4 regions of the Arthrobacter sp. 10T425 genome follow, and region 2 is predicted to be linked to each of the others. Evidence: riboswitches for the same ligand, from Rfam matches in the RefSeq annotation. Region 2 holds a riboswitch; each other region holds the start of a gene.
What was found. A riboswitch is a leader RNA that binds a small molecule or an ion and turns the genes downstream of it on or off. The one in region 2 is predicted to bind thiamine pyrophosphate.
Positions count from the first base shown of each region.

Region 1 (5,176 bases), on a different contig from region 2:
ACTCACTTCTCTCGACGTTTATTACTAGATTTGCGTGCGGAACCAGGGGCCAAATTGTTTGGACCGGCTCACGCTGTGCCTCAACGCCGGTGGATTCCCCGGGGGAACCCATGAGCTATCCCCGGAACAAATCCATTTGGAATTCCAAGCGGACTGTTCTCAGGGTCATAACCCAAGTGTTGGCGTAAGCACCGAAGATCTAGAATACGCTAATTTTGCCTTCGGCCGCAAATGAGGCTGGTTCCGGCGGGTAGTCCGTGATAGGCGCCACAACATCTTGATGCAAAGTCCCTGCCAATGTTCTTGGCCGGGATCTTGACCATCTTGAGCTGTGTTGCCGCAACGACTTCCGGAACCGTGCCCCACCATCGTACCGGTAGTCCGGACCAGCTCGCGTCAGGCGTACAGCCGCGGCGCGTCGAAGAAGTCCACTTCGTAGCGCGATGACTGCCGGAAAGCCAGGGCCATGGCCTGCCGCTCGCTCTCCGATGCCCGCCCGGCCGCCGTGTCCGTGTACGCGATGGCCTGCCGGGTCGCGGCGGCGAAGTCCTCGTCGGCGTAGGTCCGCAGCCAGCCGGCGTAGGGGTGCTCCCCGGGGGCGCCACCGGCCAGGAACTCCCGGTGCAGCGTTGAACCGACCTCGGCGTAGAGCCAGAAGCAGGGCAGCGCCGCCGCCACGAGGACGCCATAGCTGCCGGAGACCGAGGCGGCCAGCAGGTGGTCCACATACGCTTTCGTGACCGGGCCCAGGGTGGAGGCCGTGGGGCGGGTGCTGAGCCAGGAACGGTGCAGCTCGGATTCGACTTCCAGGCAGGTCTGCGCCGAACGGGCCCAGAACAGCTGCTCGGCCTCGGTGGGGGCAATCGCCGCGGCCCGGGCCAGGACCCGGGAGTAGCCGTTGAGGTAGATGGCGTCCTGGGCGAGGTAGTACGCGAACTCGTGCTCGGGCAAGGTGCCGTCGGCCAGTCCGCGGACGAAGTCCAGGGCGTAGATCGCCTCAAGATCATCCGCGGCTCCTGCGCGCAGGGCTGCGGCGAACCCCCCCGCCGCCGGACCGTGCCCGGCCTGGAGGTGCTGCAGGTGGTGGAAGTGGTGGACCGGGCCGTTGCCCGAGCCGACGTCCAGGGCCGAGGCTCCGCGGAGCGCGCCCAGCAGCCACGGCTTGACTTCCCGCAGCGCCGCTTCCCAGTCCCCCACCCGGGCCTGCACGGTGGCCATGGCCGAGGACAGGGAGCATCCGGTGCCGTGGCTGTTGCGCGTCGCGATCCGCTCCCCCGGCACCACCACCGTTTCCTGGCCGAGCAGGCCGCCGGTGTTGACCAGCGCATCCGGGCAGCCGGTGCCGGCGGCGGCGTCGTGGCCGTCGGCGTCGTGGGCATGCCCGTCCCCCGGCCCGGCGCCCTGGAGGTGTCCGCCCTTAACCAGGACGGTGGTGCCGGCCAGCGCGGCCAGCCGCTTGCCCTGCGCCAGGGCCTCGGACCAGTCGGCAGCGACGGGTTCCTTGAGCAGGATGGCGAGTTCGGCGAGGTTGGGCGTGATGAGGTCCGCCAGCGGCAGGAGGGCCTGCAGGGCGGCCTCGGCGGATTCCTGCAGGAGACGGTCACCACTGGTGGCGAGCATCACCGGGTCCAGGACCACGACGGCGGGGCGCACCTTTTCCAGCCAGCCGCGGACGGCGTCGATCACGGCGGCGTCACCGAGCATGCCGATCTTGACGGCGTCGATGCCGATGTCGTCGCTGATGGCGTCCAGCTGCGCCGTGAGGAACGCCGCCGGGGGAACGTGGACGGCGCGCACGCCCTGCGTGTTCTGCGCTGTCAGGGCGGTGATGGCGGCCATGCCGTAGCCGCCGTTCGCCGCGATGCTCTTCAGGTCGGCCTGGATTCCGGCCCCGCCGGAGGGATCGGAGCCGGCGATGGCCAGCACGCGGGGAATGCGCGGCGGGGCCGGCAGAGACTCGTTGTGCAGAAAATTGGGCGGGAGGAACTCGGACGGATTCGATCTCGCGGACAAGGCAGACATCCCTTCGCCGGTGCTAACCGGACAGGTTCAACGGGTCTGGATCTCAGCCGGCCCGATGCCCGGCACCCCGTGTCAGTGTTCCAGCCTAGCCCTTGCCACCCGGAGGACCCGTTAACGCACGAGCGGGCCCAGGCCTGGTGGACGTATGTTACGTCTGCCCTGACCCGGACCCGCGGCCCGACCAGTCGAAATAATGACCGGACGGGGACGTGGTCAGTCGCGGAGGACTACAGCTCCGACGCTGGCACGCCGACGCCGAGGATGATCGGCTCGTTGCCGGCCGGGATGGACGCAGGCCCGGCCGCAGCGGGAGCCTTGGCCTCGTGGACCGATCCGGCCGCGGCCGGCCGGGTTGCCTCGCGGTGCTCCACGGAGGTTTCGTTGGCTGCGCCCTGGGCGCGGCTGGCACTCCGGTTGCGGCGCCCGCGGCGGCCGCGCAGCGTCGTGGTGTCAGCTGTGCGTGACGCCGGCGCCTCCGCAGCGCGGACGGCCGACGGCGCCTCGGGCGCCGTGTCTTCCGGTGCGGCAACAGCTGCTGCCTGACCGGCCGCCAGGCCGGCGGCCTGGTCCGGCTTGCCGGCCTCGGCTTCGCCCAGGTTTGCGAAGGCCTCGGTCAGCAGGTCCAGGGTCAGGGCCGGTGACGGCGCGTCCTCCGCGTGCTCGACGAAGGGCAGGGCCACCTGCTCGCCGCCAAACGTCAGCACCGTTGCGGGGCGGCCGGCTGCCTCGTCGGCGGCTGCGAGCTGCGTGACGGCGTCGACGGCGGCCTGGCGGGCCCCGGCGTCGCTGGCTGCGGCTGCCTCCCCGTCGTGCAGGTGCGCGGCGTGCGCTGCGGCAGCGATGTTGGCCAGCGCGGCACGGGTGGCCTCGGCCTTGGCGTGGCGTTCGGCCTCGGTGGGTTCGGCGTGGACGGGCGCGGGTGCGGCCGGCGCGGTCTCTCCGCCCTGGCCTCCCCGGCCGCGGCGACGGCTCTTGCGTTCCGGGCGGGCAGCAGGCTGCGCCTCGGTGCGCGGCACATAGTGCTCCGCGGCGACCGTGTTGGCGCGGCGGTGCTCCACCGGCTCGTCGTGGGTGACGATGCCGCGGCCCGCACATGTTTCGCACTGTTCGCCGAAGACTTCCAGCAGCCCGGTGCCCATCCGCTTGCGGGTCATCTGCACGAGGCCCAGCGAGGTCACCTCGGCCACCTGGTGTTTAGTCCGGTCCCGGCCCAGGCACTCCACCATGCGGCGCAGCACGAGGTCGCGGTTGGATTCGAGCACCATGTCGATGAAGTCGATCACGATGATGCCGCCAATGTCGCGCAGGCGCAGCTGCCGGACGACTTCCTCGGCCGCTTCCAGGTTGTTCTTGGTGACGGTTTCCTCGAGGTTGCCGCCGGAGCCGGTGAATTTGCCGGTGTTAACGTCCACCACGGTCATGGCTTCGGTGCGGTCGATCACGAGCGAACCGCCCGAGGGCAGGAAGACCTTCCGGTCCAGGGCCTTGTGGATCTGCTCGTCGATGCGCCAGGCCGCGAAGATGTCCGTGTCCTTGGTCCACTTCTCGAGCCGGCCCACGAGGTCCGGCGCGACGTAGGTGACGTAGGCCTCGATGGTGTCCCAGGCTTCCTCGCCGGAGACGATCAGCTTGGAGAAGTCCTCGTTGAAGACGTCCCGGACCACCTTGATGGTCAGGTCAGGTTCGCCGTAGAGCAGCTCGGGGGCGAGGATCTTGGTGGACGTCGACTGGCTCTCGATGCCTTCCCACTGCGCGCGGAGGCGGTTGATGTCGTGCGTCAGCTCTTCCTCGGAAGCTCCCTCGGCCGCGGTGCGGACAATGACGCCCGCGTCCTCGGGCAGGCGGTCCTTGAGGATCCGCTTGAGGCGGTTGCGTTCGACGTCGGGCAGCTTGCGGGAGATGCCGGTCATGGAACCGCCGGGCACGTACACGAGGTACCGGCCGGGCAGCGAGATCTGGCTGGTGAGACGGGCGCCCTTGTGGCCGACCGGGTCCTTGGTGACCTGGACCAGCACGGAGTCGCCGGACTTCAGCGCGTTCTCGATGCGGCGCTGCTTGCCCTCGAGGTTGACGGACTCCCAGTTCACTTCACCGGCGTAGAGCACGGCGTTGCGGCCGCGGCCGATGTCCACGAAAGCGGCCTCCATGGAGGGCAGCACGTTCTGGACCTTGCCCAGGTAGACGTTGCCGATCAGGGAGTCCTGCTGGGTCTTGGACACGAAGTGCTCGGCCAGGACGCCGTCTTCAAGGACACCGATCTGGATTCTGTCGTCGCGCTGGCGGACGATCATCTGGCGGTCCACGGACTCGCGGCGGGCCAGGAACTCGGCCTCGGTGATGACGGTACGGCGGCGGCCGGTGTCGCGGGATTCGCGGCGGCGCTGCTTCTTGGCTTCCAGGCGGGTGGAGCCCTTGACGGATGTGACGCGGTTGTTCACCGGCGCCTCGGCCATGGCACGCGGCGCACGGACGCGGGTCACCGTGTTGGGCGGATCGTCGCCTTCCCCGCCGGTCAGCTCGAGGTCCTGGTCTCCACGGCGACGGCGGCGGCGGCGGCGGGAGGTCACACCGTCTTCAAGGATCAACTCGGAGCCTTCGTCTCCCTCTTCTTCGGTGCCTTCCGACTCGGTGTCGGACTCGGCAGAGGTGCGGGTGCGGCCGCGCCGGCCGCGGCTGCGGCGCCGACGGCGGTTGCCGGCGTCCTCGTCCTCGTCGCCTTCCTCGTCCTCGGGCTCAGCTGCTGCGGCGGCAACGGGGGCCGGACGCACCAAAGTGCTCAGGTCCGGGGCCTGGAAGATGACGGAAGTGAGGGCACCCGGTTCCATGAACAGCGACGCGGCCGGGCTTTCCTCGGGCCGGGCTTCCGGCTCTTCGGGCTGGGCTGCGGCGGCTTCCGCGGTGGGTGCTTCCGCCGCGGGGGCCTCTTCGGCCGGGAGCGTTGCTGCGGGTGCTTCTTCGGCCTTCGGGGCGGCCTTGGCACGGCTGGCGCGGCGCCGGACCGGCTTTTCCGCAACCGTCTCTGCGGCCGTTTGTGCGGCTTCTGCGGCGGCAGCTGCGTCAGTGCCAGCTGCTGCGGGGGCCTCAGCCGCGGCAGGTGCGCCGGTTTCGGCATCGCCGGCGAAGGCAGGCAACGGTTCCGGGGCTGCTACCGCTT
Region 1 covers NZ_JBFTGZ010000001.1:77,185-82,360, reverse strand. Annotated here, with positions in the region: gene AC1DDH_RS00415 (bifunctional hydroxymethylpyrimidine kinase/phosphomethylpyrimidine kinase) at 397-2,022, opposite strand; TPP riboswitch at 2,005-2,102, opposite strand; gene AC1DDH_RS00410 (Rne/Rng family ribonuclease) at 2,250-5,176, opposite strand, start outside.
Region 1: another riboswitch for thiamine pyrophosphate. It lies ahead of AC1DDH_RS00415 (bifunctional hydroxymethylpyrimidine kinase/phosphomethylpyrimidine kinase); the one in region 2 lies ahead of AC1DDH_RS12550 (ECF transporter S component).

Region 2 (5,176 bases):
TCGACGTCCACGCTCTACATCCACGGCATCAACGTCCGCAATGCCGAGGACGCGGCCAAGCTGCGCAAAGAGGTCCGGGACACCGAGGCCGGGCTGATCCGGATCATGGGGACCAAAGCCGAACTTTCCGCCCTGACACAGGAGACCGCCGCATGATGCAGACCGTCCTGACGGTGACCGCCGTCGTACTGTCCCTGGCCGCCGCGGGGGCGATCGTCCGGATCGCGCGGGGGCCCTCGCTGCTGGACCGGGTTCTGGCCGCCGACGTGCTGCTGGCCATCTTCGGCGCGGCCCTGTGCATCGACATGGCCGCCAACCGGCACCTGAACAACCTGATGCTGCTCGTTGCGATTTCCCTGATCGGCTTCGTCGGCTCGGTCACCGTGGCCCGGTTCGTGGCCGACAGGCGGGAGGGCGTCCGTGAATCCTGACACAGTGATCGACGCCGTCTCCGCCGTGTTCATGGTGACAGGAGCCCTGATGTCCCTCGCGGCCGCCATCGGGCTGCTGCGATTCCCGGACCTCATGAGCAGGATGCACGCGGCCACCAAACCGCAGGTCCTCGGCCTGTTCCTGCTGCTGGCGGCCCTCGGCCTGCAGATGCGCACCTGGTCGGTGTGGCCCGTCCTGCTGGTGGCCTGGCTCTTCCAGCTGCTCACCGTCCCCGTGTCCGCCCACATGGTGGGCCGGGCCGGCTACCGGACCAAGCACCTGCACCCGGAGCTGCTGAGCTCCGACGAGCTCGAGGCGGTAGTCCAGAAGGCCGCCCAGCAGGCGGCCACGCACGGAGCGGACGACGACGACCGCTGAGCCCCGTCCGGCCCGGCCGGCACGTCGACGGACGCGGCCGGGGCCTTCGACGGCCGCGGCGGGCGCCGCGGCCGGTCGGGTCAGGTCAGACGACGTCCTGGGTCTTGGCGAAGCGGGTGATCGCGCGCTGGGTGCCGCGGTTGGCGAGCACCTGGATGATGGCGCTGACCGAGGCGGAGATCAGGGCGAACGTCAGGGCCGAGCGCAGGGTGGTGGGAACGTCGTCCTCCTGGCCCTTGGGCGGCTTGTTGCCCGTGGACTTTTCCCACATGGTGTCCACCAGCTTGGTGCCGGCAAAGCCGGCCAGGAGGCTGACGCCGGTGCCGAGCAGCTTGATGAGGATGTTCATTCTTCGGTCTCCTTGGGACGGGAACGGTTTTCCCCTAGCCTAGCGTTCCGGGGTGAGGACCATCCGCAGGGCCTCGACCACGAGTTCGTGATCCGCCTTCTGGGGCAGGCCGGAGACGGTGACGACGGCGACGGCGCCCGTGCCGCGCACGTAAATGGGAAACGCCCCGCCGTGGGCGGCGAACTCCGACTGATCCCACCAGGCGTTGTCCTCGATCCTTCCGCCGGCAGCGCGGGCCCGGAGGCCCACCAGCAGGGACGGGACCTCGTACCGCAGGGCGGTGCGCTTCTTGGCGTTGATCCAGCGCTCATTGTCCGGTGTGGCGCCGTCCAGCGCGGCGTGGAAGAGCACCTGCTCGCCTTTGGTGATGTCGACGGCGATGGGCAGCGAGCGTTGCCTGCCCAGCTCGACAAGGAGGAGCCCGAGGTCCAGGGCGTCATCCTTGCTGAACGACGCGAACTGGAGCGCCTCTATCTCGGCCAGCACGCGGCCGATAAGCGCCGCCAGGGAACCCCGCGGCTGCGGCTCACTCGAGTCGGGATCGTATTCCCCGGAGGGATCTTGGGTGACCGGTGTGTGCGACAAAATGTTCCAGCTTTCCGGTGGGTGACGAGGCCGCCCGCTGGCGGGTCCGGGGGTCCGGCACGACGACTCTACCAAGAGGGATTTCCGGGCCGCCGGGACTGCCGCCGTCCGGTCCACGATTGTGACGGCACACCACTGAAAACCCGGCCGTCCGGGTGTAAACTGAGCCAGCCCACAAGGGCGAAAATAGTTACGACAGGGGAGCGCCGCCGTCGGGCATCGCCGGAACAATCCGGGGAAACCTTTGGTGGGCGCTGAGAGTGCGGACAGCCGCAGACCCTCGAACCTGATCCGGTTAGTACCGGCGCAAGGGAGTCGAGTTCTCAGGGTGCGCGGAGGGCGGCGGAAGCCGAGACCGGCCGGCGCACCCTCCCCTCCTGTTCCTCAGGAGGACGACATGACAGATATTTCAGCACAGCATGGTTCCGCCAGCCGTTCATCCGCCCGGCGCAACTACAGCTGGCGCGTGGTGGACATTGTGGTGGCCGCGTTGATCGCCGTTGCCGGCGGCGTCATTTTCTGGGCCTGGTCCCAGGGCGCGAACCTGATCTCGACTCCGGTCAACGCGGTCTACCCGCCGTTGAGCGGACTCTACGCCGGCGGCTGGATGATCCCGGCGGTGCTGGGCATGCTCATCATCCGCAAGCCGGGCGCCGCACTCTTCTGCGAAACCGTCGCGGCCACCGGCGAGCTCATCATGGGTTCGCAGTACGGCACCACGGTGCTGATCTCCGGCATCCTGCAGGGCCTCGGCGCCGAACTGGTCTTCGCGGCCTTCCTCTACAAGAAGTTCAACCTGCCCGTCTCCGTGCTGGCCGGCGCCGGCGCTGGCCTCTTCTGCGGCCTGAACGACTCCTTCCTGCCGTGGGGCTGGAACATCGCCTACGAAGCCGGCGACAAGCTCGCCTACATCGTCTTCACCACGATCTCCGGCGCAGTGATTGCCGGCGGACTGGCCTGGCTCGCCACCCGCGGCCTGGCGAAAACCGGAGTGCTGGGCTCCTTTGCCTCCCGCAAGGCCGCCACGGAGCCCGTCTTCTCCTGAGCCCCGTCGCTGAATCCTGCAGAGAATCATGAGATCTTCACCGAGCGTCCGGCCGGCCGCCGTCACGGCCCGCGGCTGGGGCTGGCGGCATGCCGGACGGACCAGGCCCGCCGTCAGCGGCCTTGACCTGGACATCCGGCCGGGGGAGCGCGTGCTCCTGCTGGGGCCCTCCGGCGCCGGCAAGTCGACGCTGCTCCACGCCCTGGCCGGCGTTCTGGGCGACGGCGCGGCCGGCGACTCCGGGGACCCCGGCGACTCCGGCGACGCCGAGAACACAGACGAGACCGGCAGCCTCCTGATCGACGGTGCCGCGCCACGGGCGCAGCGCGGCCGCGCCGGGCTGGTGCAGCAGGACCCGGAAACGCAGGTGGTGCTCTCCCGCCTCGGCGACGACGTCGCCTTCGGGGCGGAGAACCTCGCCGTCCCGGCGGCGGAGATCTGGCCGCGCGTGCGCGAGGCCCTCGACGACGTCGGGCTGGGACAGCTGCCGCTGGACCACCCGACGGCGGCCCTCTCCGGCGGCCAAAAGCAACGGCTCGCGCTCGCCGGGATCCTCGCGATGCGGCCAGGGCTGCTGCTGCTCGACGAGCCGACCGCCAACCTCGACCCCACGGGCGTCCTGGAGGTCCGCGACGCTGTGGGCCGCTGCCTGGACAAGACAGGCGCCACGCTGGTGGTCGTGGAGCACCGGGTGGGGGTCTGGAAAGACCTGGTGGACAGGATCGTGGTGCTGCAGCCAGGGTCCGCCACGGACTCCGCGGTCTTGATTGACGGACCGCCGGACCGGGTCCTGGCCGAGGCGCGGGACATGCTCATCGGTGCGGGCGTCTGGGTGCCGGGCTACGTCCCGGCGACGCGGATGCGCACACCGGCGCGGGGCGCGGGACAGACTCTGCTCGCGGCCGACGCGCTCGCGGTGTCCCGCGAACGGCCGCGGCGGGCCGGGCTGCGCGACGGCTTCCGCACCATCGCGCCGCGTCCGGTCCAGTCCGGGGTCTCGGTCCGGGTCCGCGCCGGCGAGGCGCTGACCATCACCGGACAGAACGGCACAGGGAAGTCCACCCTGGCGCTGACGCTGGCCGGTCTCCTGCGGCCCGTCGCGGGAACAGTCTCGGCCACGGCGGAGCTGAGCAGCCCCGCCACCGGTCACTCCAGCGGTCGCTCCAGTGGCCGCGTACGCGACGGCCGCGTACGCGACGGCGCCGGACCCGATCCCTACCGGTGGAAGGCCCAGCAGCTGATCGCCAGGATCGGAACCGTCTTCCAGGAACCCGAGCACCAGTTCGTTACCGGCAAGGTCCTCGACGAGCTCATGTTCGGACCGCGCCACCTCGGCTACGGCGAAGACCGCGTGGACGAACTGCTGGAGCGGCTGCGGCTGACGGAGCTTGTGGACGCCAACCCCTACACGCTCTCCGGCGGCGAGAAGCGGCGCCTTTCGGTAGCCACTGTGCTGGCGGCGCACCCCCAGGTGCTGGTCCTGGACGAGCCCACCTTCGGCCAGGATGCCAATACCTGGGCCGAACTCGCCTCGTTCCTCTCCGAGCTCCTCGACGCCGGCACCGCCGTCGTGTCCGTGACGCATGACGCCGAATTCAGCGCCGTCCTCGGCGGCGCCGAACTCCGCCTCCGGCCACGGGAAACCGCCGCCGCGGACGCTCCCGGCCCGGATCTCGAGCTGCCGGAGGGGGCCTCGCCATGAGGGACGCGCTGAGCCTGCGCGGCAACCATGCGCTGCTGACCCGAGCCAACCCGCTCGCCAAGTTCACGGCGGTCACCCTGATCACCCTGGTCCTGGCGCTCTCCATTGACTGGGTGTCGGCGTCGGTGGCGCTGGCGTTCGAACTGCTGCTCCTGCCGCTGGCGGGCCTGACTGTGGCCTTGCTGTGGCAGCGCGGCTGGCCGCTGATCCTCGCCGCGGCGCTGGGCGGCTGGAGCACGGCCATCCTGGCGGCCGATTCCGGACCCGTCCTGCTCAATGCGGGGATCTGGTCCGTCAGCGCCGGTTCCCTGCAGCTGGGGATCGGCTTCATGCTCCGCGGGCTCGCGATCGCATTGCCCGCGGTGCTGCTGATGAGCTGTACCGACCCCACGGACCTGGCCGATGCCTTGGCCCAGAACGCGAAACTGCCGCACCGGTTCGTCCTGGGCACCCTGGCCGCGATGCGGCTCGTCGGAATCATGGCCGAGCAATGGCAGACCATCGGCATGGCCCGGCGGGCCCGCGGCGTGGGCTCGAGCGGCAACCCCTATCAGCGGTTCCGCGCCACGCTGGGCCAGAGTTTCGGCCTGCTGGTGCAGGCGATCCGGAGCGCCTCGCGGCTCGCGGTGACGATGGAGGCCCGCGGGTTCGGCGGTGCCGCCCGGACCTGGGCGCGGCCCTCCAC
Region 2 covers NZ_JBFTGZ010000009.1:151,830-157,005, reverse strand. Annotated here, with positions in the region: gene AC1DDH_RS12575 (Na+/H+ antiporter subunit E) at 1-156, shown strand, start outside; gene AC1DDH_RS12570 (MrpF/PhaF family protein) at 153-431, shown strand; gene mnhG (monovalent cation/H(+) antiporter subunit G) at 463-810, shown strand; gene AC1DDH_RS12560 (DUF4235 domain-containing protein) at 896-1,159, opposite strand; gene AC1DDH_RS12555 (heme-degrading domain-containing protein) at 1,199-1,744, opposite strand; TPP riboswitch at 1,932-2,075, shown strand; gene AC1DDH_RS12550 (ECF transporter S component) at 2,142-2,789, shown strand; gene AC1DDH_RS12545 (ABC transporter ATP-binding protein) at 2,818-4,491, shown strand; gene AC1DDH_RS12540 (energy-coupling factor transporter transmembrane component T family protein) at 4,488-5,176, shown strand, end outside.

Region 3 (5,176 bases), on a different contig from region 2:
CCGTCAACACTGCCCTGGCCTTTGACGAGGGCGTCAACTTCACCGGCATCGTGCTCTCCAAGCTCGACGGCGACGCCCGCGGCGGCGCCGCGCTCTCCGTCGCGTCGGTGACCGGCAAGCCGGTCATGTTCGCCTCCACCGGCGAAGGCGTGGACGACTTCGAGCTCTTCCACCCGGACCGCATGGCCTCGCGCATCCTCGACATGGGTGACGTCCTCACCCTGATCGAGCAGGCCGAGAAGTCCTGGGACAAGGATGAAGCCGCCCGGATGGCGAAGAAGTTCGCCGACCAGGAAGACTTCACCCTCGATGACTTCCTCGCCCAGATGCAGCAGATCCGCAACATGGGCTCCATGAAGAAGATGCTCATGATGATGCCGGGTGCGCAGAACATCCGCCAGCAGCTGGAGCAGTTCGACGAGCGCGAGATCGACCGTGTCGAGGCCATTGTCCGCTCGATGACCCCGCACGAGCGCGTGGCTCCGAAGATCATCAACGGCTCCCGCCGGGCCCGTATTGCGCGCGGTTCCGGCGTGCACGTCTCCGAGGTCAACGGACTGCTGGAACGTTTTGCCCAGGCCCAGAAGATGATGAAGAAGATGGCCGCCGGCGGCGGGATGCCCGGCATGCCGGGGATGCCCGGCATGGGCGGCGGGGGCGGTGCCCGCAAGGGAGCCAAGTCCGCGCCCAAGAAGAAGGCCCGCTCCGGCAACCCGGCCAAGGCGGCGCAGGAACTGCGCGACGCCGAGGCCCGGCGTGCCGCCGGCCCCAAGGCGTTGCCCACCGGCGCGTCGTTCGGCCAGCAGGGCGGCGACTTCGATCCGTCCCAGCTGAACCTGCCCAAGGGTTTCGACAAGTTCCTCGGCGGCAGCAAGTAGCCGCAAGTGCTGACGGCCGCCGGCACTGTGTCGCCGGCGGCATCAGCACTGAAGTGCCATAGGGTTAGACAATGTTCAAGCAGCGCGTAGTCTTCGTCCACGGGGACGGCAGCTTCGGCGCCGCCGCGTGGCCAAAACAGCACGGAATGGCGCTGGACTACGACGCCCTGTTCCTGCGGCGGCACGGGTTTGACGCCGTCGCGGAACCGCTCGAATCCAACTTCGCGGCCGACGCCGCCATCGTGCTCGCCTCGCTGGCAGACGACGGCCGCGGCGAGGCCGGCGGCCATGTGGTGGCCCATTCGCAGGGCGCGATCGCGGCGATGATGGCCGCCGTCGAGCGGCCCGACCTCGTCCAGTCGCTGACCCTGGTGGAACCGGCCTGCCTGTCCCTGACCGCGGAGCTCCCGGCCACCGCCGCGCACCGGGCCCTGATGCAGCCGCTCTTCGACGTCCGGTACAACCTCAGCGACGACGACTTCCAGCGGGAGTTCATCCGCCGCGCGTTCGCGGCCGACGCCCCGGGAGCCACGACGCCGGAGGCCCTCCGGGCTGCGCGCCGGCTCCGCCTGCAGGCGCCGCCGTGGGAAGCCCCGCTGCAGATCGTGCCGGGCGTGCCGACCCTTGTCCTGACCGGCGGCTGGGAACCGCTGTATGAGGAAATTGCCGGTTACCTGCGCGAGACCGGCGCCCTGCACCGCACGGCGCCGGGAGGGCACCGGCCCCAGGATTCAGCCGAAGGGGACCGGGCCATCCGCTCCTACATTGCCGAGGTCAGCCGGCACCAGCACGCCCGGGCGTCCTAGGAAGCTGCGGGTTCTCCCACCGAGGGCTGCGGCAGGTAGACCTTGCCGCCCGAGGCGAGGAACTCGTTGCTCTTCGCCCGTATTCCGGCCGCCATCTGCGCTAGGGCCGCCTGCGAATCTGCTGATCCATATTCGTCCCGGATGTCCTGGCTGATCCGCATGGAGCAGAACTTCGGGCCGCACATCGAGCAGAAGTGGGCTGTCTTGGCCGGCTCCGCGGGAAGCGTCTCATCATGGAAGGCCTCGGCCGTGACCGGGTCCAGGGACAGCGCGAACTGGTCCCGCCAGCGGAACTCGAACCTTGCCTTGGACAGGGCATCGTCGCGTTCGTGCGCGCCCGGGTGGCCCTTGGCGAGGTCCGCGGCATGGGCGGCGATCTTGTAAGTGATCACGCCCGTCTTCACATCGTCCTTGTTCGGCAGCCCGAGGTGTTCCTTGGGCGTGACGTAGCAGAGCATGGCAGTGCCGTAGCGGGCGATCTCGGTGGCGCCGATCGCCGAGGTGATGTGGTCATAGCCCGGTGCGATGTCCGTGACGAGCGGCCCGAGTGTGTAAAACGGGGCGCCCTTGCAGAGTTCCTGCTGGCGCTCCACGTTTTCCCGGACGAGGTGGAAGGGCACATGCCCGGGGCCCTCCACCATGACCTGCACGTCGAAGTCCCAGGCCCGCTGCGTGAGCTCGGCCAGGGTGTCCAGTTCGGCGAACTGTGCCGCGTCGTTGGCATCCGCCGTCGCGCCCGGCCGCAGCCCGTCGCCCAGCGAGAACGCGACGTCGTAGCGTGCGAAGATCTCGCACAGCTCATCGAAGTGGGTGTACAGAAAGTTCTCCCGGTGGTGCGCCAGGCACCAGCCAGCCATGATGGAACCGCCGCGGGACACGATGCCGGTGACCCGGTTGGCCGTCAGGGGCACATACCGCAGCAGCACGCCCGCGTGGATGGTCATGTAGTCCACGCCCTGCTCGCACTGTTCGATCACGGTGTCCCGGAAGATCTCCCAGGTCAGGGCGTTCGCCTCACCGTTGACCTTCTCCAGCGCCTGGTAGATCGGGACCGTTCCGATGGGGACGGGGGAATTACGGATGATCCACTCGCGCGTGGTGTGGATGTCATCCCCGGTGGAGAGGTCCATGACGGTGTCCGCGCCCCACTGCGTGGCCCACTGGAGTTTGTCGACCTCCTCGGCGATGGAGCTGGTCACGGCTGAGTTGCCGATATTGGCGTTGATTTTCACCAGGAACGACTTGCCGATGATCATCGGCTCGGATTCGGGGTGGTTGACGTTGTTGGGAATGATCGCGCGGCCCGCGGCCACCTCGCTGCGCACCAGCTCCACATCGCAGTTCTCGCGCAGCGCGACGAACCGCATTTCCTGGGTGATGACACCGTCCCGGGCGTAGCGCATCTGCGTGACGGTCCTGCCCTCAACGGCCCGGCGCGGCACCGGCCGGCCGCCCCGCCACTCGGCCGACGCAGCACCGCGGCGCACCGCCGATTTGCCGTCGTCGAGCAGCTCCCGTTCGCGGCCGGCGTAGGGTTCGGTGTCCGCCCTGGCCTCAATCCAGGGGGTGCGGAACGGCTCCAGCCCGCGGACCGGATCGCTGCCCGGGCCGGCAGTGCGGTACACCCGGAACGGCGGGTTCCGGACGTCGCCCGGGGAGGGTTCCAGGGCGATCTCGGTCACCGGCACGCGGATGCCATGCTCGGGATCCGTGCTGAAGGCCAGCGAGTGGGACTTCAGCGACTGCGTGGTGGCTGCGGACTGAATTTGGACAGGGCTGTGCTGTGTCACTTGGGTGTTCACGGAAAAGCTCACTTCCTTCGCCGGCATTACCCGGACAGGTTCAACGGTCGCAGGCTGCGTCAGCCCGATCTCAGCCCCTGCAGGGGCACCCGTGTGGTCGTAGACGAAACTACCACGCACCTCCGGCCGGCCCTCGAGTGTGACGGAGTGCGGTCGGGCCGCGGTGTTAGCGTGGCATTGTGACTCTGCCCAGGGCCGTGCCCCGCATCCGGATGGCGACGCCGGAAGACCTCCCGGCGCTGCCGGTTCTCGAGGCCTCAGCAGACCGCATCCTCGAAGCGGAGCTGGGGAACCAGACGCTCCCGGCTCCGGAGTTGACGACGCCGGTTGAGCCGCTCTTCACACTTGTCGCCGGTAACCCGCCCGTAGGGTTTGCCCGCGTTGACGAGGTCGGCGGCCAGGCCCATCTGGAACAGCTCTCCGTGCAGCCGGACTCCGCCGGGCGGGGGATAGGACGGTCCCTGGTGGAGGCAGCCCTTGATGCGGCCCGGAGCCGTGGCTATTTATCGATGACGCTTTGCACCTTCGAAGGCGTCCCGTTCAATGCGCCGTTTTATGCGAGCTGCGGTTTCGAGGAACTCGCCCAGCCAGGACAGGCGTTGGGCGCCCTGCGGATCCACGAAGCGCAGCTGGGGCTGGACGGTCTTGGCCGGCGGATCGTCATGCGGATTAGGCTTTAGGTCATGACCGGCATCATCGAGTTCAGCGGCCCCATCCTCACCGCGGCGGACCAGAAACGCCGCGGGCTCTGGTCGGTGGGCGGCCTGCTAACCTTCCGCCGTCCGGCCGCCGCGCCTGACCTCGTGCTGGACGGCTGGGTCATGCCCGGCCTCGTGGACGCGCACTGCCACATCGGCCTCGGCCCGGGCGGGGACGTTACCGAGGACACCGCGGAATCCCAGGCCCTGGCGGACCGCGACGCCGGGACACTCCTGGTCCGCGACGCCGGCGCCGTCCACAACACCCGCTGGCTCCAGCAGCGCGCGGACCTGCCCCGGATCATCCGCTCCGGCAGGCATCTCGCCAGGACCCGGCGCTACCTGCCGGGCCTGGCCGTCGAGGTCGAGCCGGAGGATCTCGTCGAGGCCGTGCGGAAGCAAGCCCGCGCGGGCGACGGCTGGGTCAAGCTCGTGGGGGACTGGATCGACCGCGACGCCGGCGACCTCGCCGCCAGCTTTCCCGCCCGGACCATCAGGGACGCCGTCCAGGCCGCCCACGATGAGGGGGCCCGCGTCACCGCACACTGCTTCGCCGAAGACACCCTCGATGACATGCTCGACGCCGGGATCGACTGCATCGAGCACGCCACCGGGCTGCTGCCGCGGCACCTGCCGCGCTTCCTCGAACAGGGTGTTCCCATCGTGCCCACCCTGATCAACATCGCCACGTTCCCGGACATCGCCGCCCGGGCGGCGGCCAAGTTCCCCCGCTACGCAGCCCACATGCGCTCGCTGTGGGAGCGCCGGGCGGAGCGGATCCTCGAAGCCCACGAGGCCGGGCTGGCGATCTATGCCGGTACCGACGCCGGCAGCGTGATCAGCCATGGCAGGATCGTGGACGAGATCCAGGCCCTGCACGCCGCCGGCCTTCCCGCCGCTGCCGCCCTCAACGCCGCGAGCTGGTCTGCGCGGACCTGGCTCGGCGCGGAGTCCATCGGTGAAGGGGCAAGCGCTGACGTCCTCGTCACCGC
Region 3 covers NZ_JBFTGZ010000022.1:35,467-40,642, forward strand. Annotated here, with positions in the region: gene ffh (signal recognition particle protein) at 1-878, shown strand, start outside; gene AC1DDH_RS19420 (alpha/beta fold hydrolase) at 950-1,684, shown strand; gene thiC (phosphomethylpyrimidine synthase ThiC) at 1,681-3,486, opposite strand; TPP riboswitch at 3,482-3,589, opposite strand; gene AC1DDH_RS19430 (GNAT family N-acetyltransferase) at 3,666-4,166, shown strand; gene AC1DDH_RS19435 (amidohydrolase family protein) at 4,170-5,176, shown strand, end outside.
Region 3: another riboswitch for thiamine pyrophosphate. It lies ahead of thiC (phosphomethylpyrimidine synthase ThiC); the one in region 2 lies ahead of AC1DDH_RS12550 (ECF transporter S component).

Region 4 (5,176 bases), on a different contig from region 2:
CCGGCGATGACGGCATGTTTGAAGGCCTCGCCCATGAGCACCGGATTCTGCGCACGGGTCACCGCCGTAGCCAACAGCACGGCGTCGCAGCCGAGTTCCATCGCCAGGGCAGCGTCCGAGGCCGTGCCGATCCCGGCATCCAGCACCACGGGCACGGACGCGCGCGAGACGATCAGCTCGATGTTGTGCGGGTTCAGGATGCCCAGTCCGGTGCCGATCGGGGCGCCCAACGGCATCACGGCCGTCGCGCCGAGGTTTTCGAGCCGGAGGGCAAGCACGGGGTCGTCGTTCGTGTAGGCGAAGACCTTGAAGCCTCGGGCCACGAGCTGTTCGGTTGCGTCCACGAGTTCGACGGCGTCCGGCAGCAGTGTGTGCTCGTCGGCAATGACTTCGAGCTTGACCCAGTCCGTTTCCAGGGCCTCCCGCGCCAGCTCGGCGGTAAGGACGGCGTCCTTGGCGGTGAAGCAGCCTGCCGTGTTGGGCAGTACCCGGATCTGATGGTCCTCGAGCAGCTGGAACAGCGAGCCCGTCTCCGCCGGCGAATAGCGGCGTATCGCCACCGTGGTCAGCTCCGTCCCGGACGCCACCAGCGCCGCCCCGAGCCCGTCCAGGCTCGGCGCACCGCCGGTTCCCATGATGAGGCGGGAGCCGAGCCTTACGCCGTCGACCACGAACGGATCGGCCACCGCACCGGTCATGGGGACGGCCTGTGCTCCTGCGAACGTCGTCTCGTTCATGCTGGTCATCCTCCTTGGACTGCCGTGACAAGTTCGACGTCGTCGCCGTCGGCGAGCGCCGTGGCGTGCCACTGGCTGCGCGGCACCACTTCGGCGTTGCGGGCGACGGCGACACCGAGCTTCCGCCCGTCGGCGGCGCGGCCGTCGGGGCCGATGCTCCGGCCAGTGAGCTGGCTGACGAGTGCGGAGACGGAGGCGCCGTCGGCGACGCTCTGATCCGTTCCGTTAAGTCGGATGTTCATGCTGCTTCCTTCTTAGGGCTGTCCCCGGACGTAACCGGGATGCGGGAAAAACGGTCGGGGCGGAACCCGGCCCAGCGCGGGTCCGGCGTGAAATCCATGAGTTGCCGGCACACGGCGGCAGCGGCGGGGGTCAGCAGGACGCCGTGCCGGAAGAATCCTGTGGCGATAATGAGTCCCGGGACGTCGCCGCCGTCCGCTTGTGCGACCCGCCCCAGCAGCGGGGCATTGTCCGGGGTTCCGGGCCGCGCCCGCGCCGTGGCTTCCAAAAGCTCCAGCTCGGCGACCGCAGGCACCAGCTGCTGGGCATCCCGCAGCAGCTGGTAAATGCCGCCGGCGGAAACTGCGTGCGGATCCGACGGTCCATCCTCCCGCTGGGTGGCCCCGATCACCACGGTGCCGTCCTGGCGGGGGACGATGTACACCGGGATGCCGCGCACCATGCCCCGCACGGTGGCCGTGAGCAGCGGTTGCAGATGCGGAGGCACGCGGAGCCGGAGGATGTCGCCGTAGACGGGCCGCAGCGGCAGCGCCAGCCCGGCCGGTAGCTCCTCGAGCGCGGCGGCGCCGAGCCCGTTGGCGACCACGGTCTCGGCAGCCCGCACGGTACCGCCGCCGGCCAACCGCACACCCGCCACCTGTCCGTCCTGCCACAGCAGTCCTGCCGCGCGCCGCCGGACGAAGCTGCCGCCTTCCGCACCGAGCACGCCGGCGAGCCGGGTGATCAGCAGGCGGGGGTCCACCTGGTGGTCGGCCGGGATGTCGAAGGCACACGAGATGCCGGGACTCAGGAGGGGCTCCCGGGTGCGCGCCTCGCGCACTGTCAGTGGCTCCACGGCCAGGCCGCATGCCTTCTGGACTTCCCTCAAGTCCGCGAGCGCGCGCCGGTCCGCCGCGTCGGCCCCCACCGCCAGGGTCGGCGTCGTTAAGTAGCCGGTACCTGCCGGCGAATCCGCGCCGGCGGCACCGGCGTCTAGAGCCGCAGCGAATCCTGGCCACAACCGGGAGGCCTCAAGCATCAGTTCCAGGAGCTGTTCCTCCTGGTAGTGCAGTTCACTCACGGGGGCCAGCATGCCGGCCGCGGCCCAGCTGGCTCCGCTGCCGGGAGCATCATCGATCAGGACCACGGATCGGCCCGAGCGGATGGCCTCGAACGCGATGCCATGGCCGATCACCCCGCCGCCGATCACGGCCACGTCGGCAGTCGTATCCCCCGCGATGATTCCCTCTGCGGTACCGGGCCCCGTGTCACAAACCTGGGCGTCGGCGTCATTTGCGGCTCCGGCCGCACGGCCGGCTCGTGTGCCCATGAAGAATTCCTTCCCTACGCCGGTACTAGCCGGATCAGGTCAAGCGGTCGGCTCTGACGCCCTCTCAGCCGGGCAGCGGCGACATGGCTGCTGCGGGCTCCCGCGGTATGCGCCCAGTTTAGAGGAACTAGGCTGGTCCCATGAGCCAGGACCCCCTCCACACCACCGCCCGCCTCTATCTCTGCACCGACGCCCGCAGGGACCGCGGCGACTTCGAGGACTTTGTGGACGCCGCCTTCGCCGGCGGCGTGGACATCATCCAGTTGCGCGACAAGTCGCTCGAGGCCTCCGAGGAGCTGGAACTGCTGGAGGTCCTGCACACCGCGGCGCAGCGCCACGGGCGGCTGTGGGCCGTCAATGACCGGGCGGACATCGCCTCCCTGTCCGGGGCTCCGGTGTTCCATGTCGGTCAGAAGGACATTTCGCTCGACGCCGCCCGCGGCTTTCTCGGCAAGGATGCCGTGATCGGCCTGTCCACCCACAGCCCGAAGCAGGTGGACGCCGCCATCGCTGCCGCGCCAGGCCGCAAAGGGCTCGATTATTTCTGTGTGGGCCCCGTGTGGGCGACGCCCACCAAGCCCGGACGCGCCGCCGTCGGCCTCGATCTGGTGCGCTACGCCGCCCAGGCGATCGGCGGGGCGGACGCGGAGGGAACCGGCAAGGTCGACGAAAGCGTGCTGCCGTGGTTCGCAATCGGCGGGATCGACCTCAGTAACGTGGAGCAGGTAGTCGATGCCGGTGCCCGGCGGATCGTCGTGGTCCGGGCGATCACCGACGCCACTGATCCGGCCCACGCCGCCGGAGCCTTGCTGGCGGCGCTGGACGCCGCCGCATCCTAAGCAGGTCCCCAGCCCGTAATGCCGGCCGGCACTGAATCTATCCGGCGAGACCCAGCTCCGTCATCCGGCGCGCGTGGTTCGCTGCGAGTTCGGCCGCCAGGCCGTTGACCAGCGCCCGGGCGCCGGCGTCGTCCAGCCCTGACAGTCCGCCGAGGAACGCGTGCTCGGCGCTGACACGCTGGGCGTGGTTCAGCACTTCCCCCAGCAGACGCCTGGCCCACAACGCCAGGCGCGACGCCAGCCGGGGGTCATCGGCCAGGGCCGCCTTGATGCGCGCCTGCAGCACGGCCGTGGACTCACCGGTGGAGCGGACCTGCCCGATCAACTCACGGGTCGCGGCGTCGACGTACCGGCCCACGACGCCGTAAAAGTCCGCGGCGACCGTGTCGATCACGTAGGCCTTCATGAGGGCCTCGTACCAGTCCGACGGGCGCGTGCGTTCGTGGAAGTGGTCCACCGAGGGCTGGAACGGCAGCATGGCGGCCTCCGTATCCAGGCCCATGTGTTCGAGCCGGATTCGGACGAGTTCGTAATGCTGGAACTCGACCACCGCCATCCTGCCCAGCAACGCACGGTCATGCAGCGTGGGCGAATACCGGGCACTCGAGGACAGCCGCTCGAAGGCGGAAAGCTCGCCGTACGCCAAGACTCCCAGCAGGTCGGCAAGGAAGCTGTTGTAGAGGGCAGGATCGTCCGCAGTTGCGCTCATCATCCAAGACTAATAGCGGAAATCGGGCTACCCTGATTTTCGTGTCACATCATCGCCTGACCCCCAGTGTCCACGAGCAGCAGAACCAGCTTGCCGGGGCACTCAAGGCGTTGCGCACCACGCTGGAACTGCCCGGCCCGTTCCCCGAGGATGTGCTGCGCGACGCGGAGGCGGCGGTGGCCGAGCACAAGCTCCCGGACCTTGACCTCACGCACGTCGAGTTCGTGACTATCGATCCGGCATCGTCCACCGACCTGGACCAGGCCCTGTTTATCGAACGGAGCAACGGCGGCTACAAGGTCTTCTACGCCATCGCCGACGTCCCCTCCTTTGTCGCCCCGGGCGGGGCGCTGGACGCCGAGACCCGGCGCCGCGGCCAGACCTTCTACACCCCGGACGGCCGGATTCCGCTGCATCCGGAGATTATCAGCGAGGCCGCCGGCAGTCTGCTCGCCGGGCAGCTGTGCGCGGCGTTCGTCTGGGAGTTCGAGCTCGACGCCGCGGCAGAGGTCGCCTCGGTCCTCGTGCGCCGGGCACAGGTCCGCAGCCGCGCGAAGCTCAACTACAAAGGCGTCCAGGCCGAGCTCGACGCCGGCACCGCGGCGCCCGTGCTGCAGCTGCTGAAAGAAGTAGGCCTCAAACGGGTGGAACTGGAACGACTGCGCGGCGGCGCGAGCCTGAACATGCCGGAACAGGAGATCCAGCAACTGCCCGACGGCGGCTACCGGATCGTAGCGGCCCCGCCGCTGCCGGTGGAGGACTGGAACGCCCAGATTTCACTCATGACCGGGATGGCAGCCGCGGCGCTCATGCTCCAGGGCAAAGTCGGCATCCTGCGCACCATGCCCGCCCCGGACGAGGCATCACTGCGCCACTTCCACCGGCAGACCCACGCCCTCGGCAAGCCCTGGGACGGGGAAATGCGCTACGGCGAGTACCTGCGGACCCTTGACCCGACGGACCCCCGGCAGCTGGCCATTGTGCATTCGGCCGGGATGCTCTTCCGCGGTGCCGGATACACACCCTTCGACGGCACAGTGCCCAACGCCGCCGTCCAGTCCGCCATCGGCGCCGCGTACGCCCATTCCACGGCACCGCTGCGGCGGCTGGTCGACCGCTTCGTGCTGGTAATCTGCGAGGCCCTGAGCAACGGCACCGAAGTTCCTGCCTGGGCCCGGGAGGCGCTGCCGTCCCTCCCCGCCATCATGGGCACCTCGGACCAGCTGGCCGCGAAACTGGAGCGGCTGTCGCTGGACACCGTTGAGGCGGCGCTGCTCGTCAACCACGTCGGCCAGGAATTCGACGCTGTCGTCATCTCCGGTCCCAAGCCGGCCAAGGGCAC
Region 4 covers NZ_JBFTGZ010000013.1:123,647-128,822, reverse strand. Annotated here, with positions in the region: gene AC1DDH_RS15595 (thiazole synthase) at 1-737, opposite strand, end outside; gene thiS (sulfur carrier protein ThiS) at 743-979, opposite strand; gene thiO (glycine oxidase ThiO) at 976-2,286, opposite strand; TPP riboswitch at 2,280-2,400, opposite strand; gene thiE (thiamine phosphate synthase) at 2,427-3,125, shown strand; gene AC1DDH_RS15575 (ferritin-like fold-containing protein) at 3,163-3,837, opposite strand; gene AC1DDH_RS15570 (RNB domain-containing ribonuclease) at 3,876-5,176, shown strand, end outside.
Region 4: another riboswitch for thiamine pyrophosphate. It lies ahead of thiO (glycine oxidase ThiO); the one in region 2 lies ahead of AC1DDH_RS12550 (ECF transporter S component).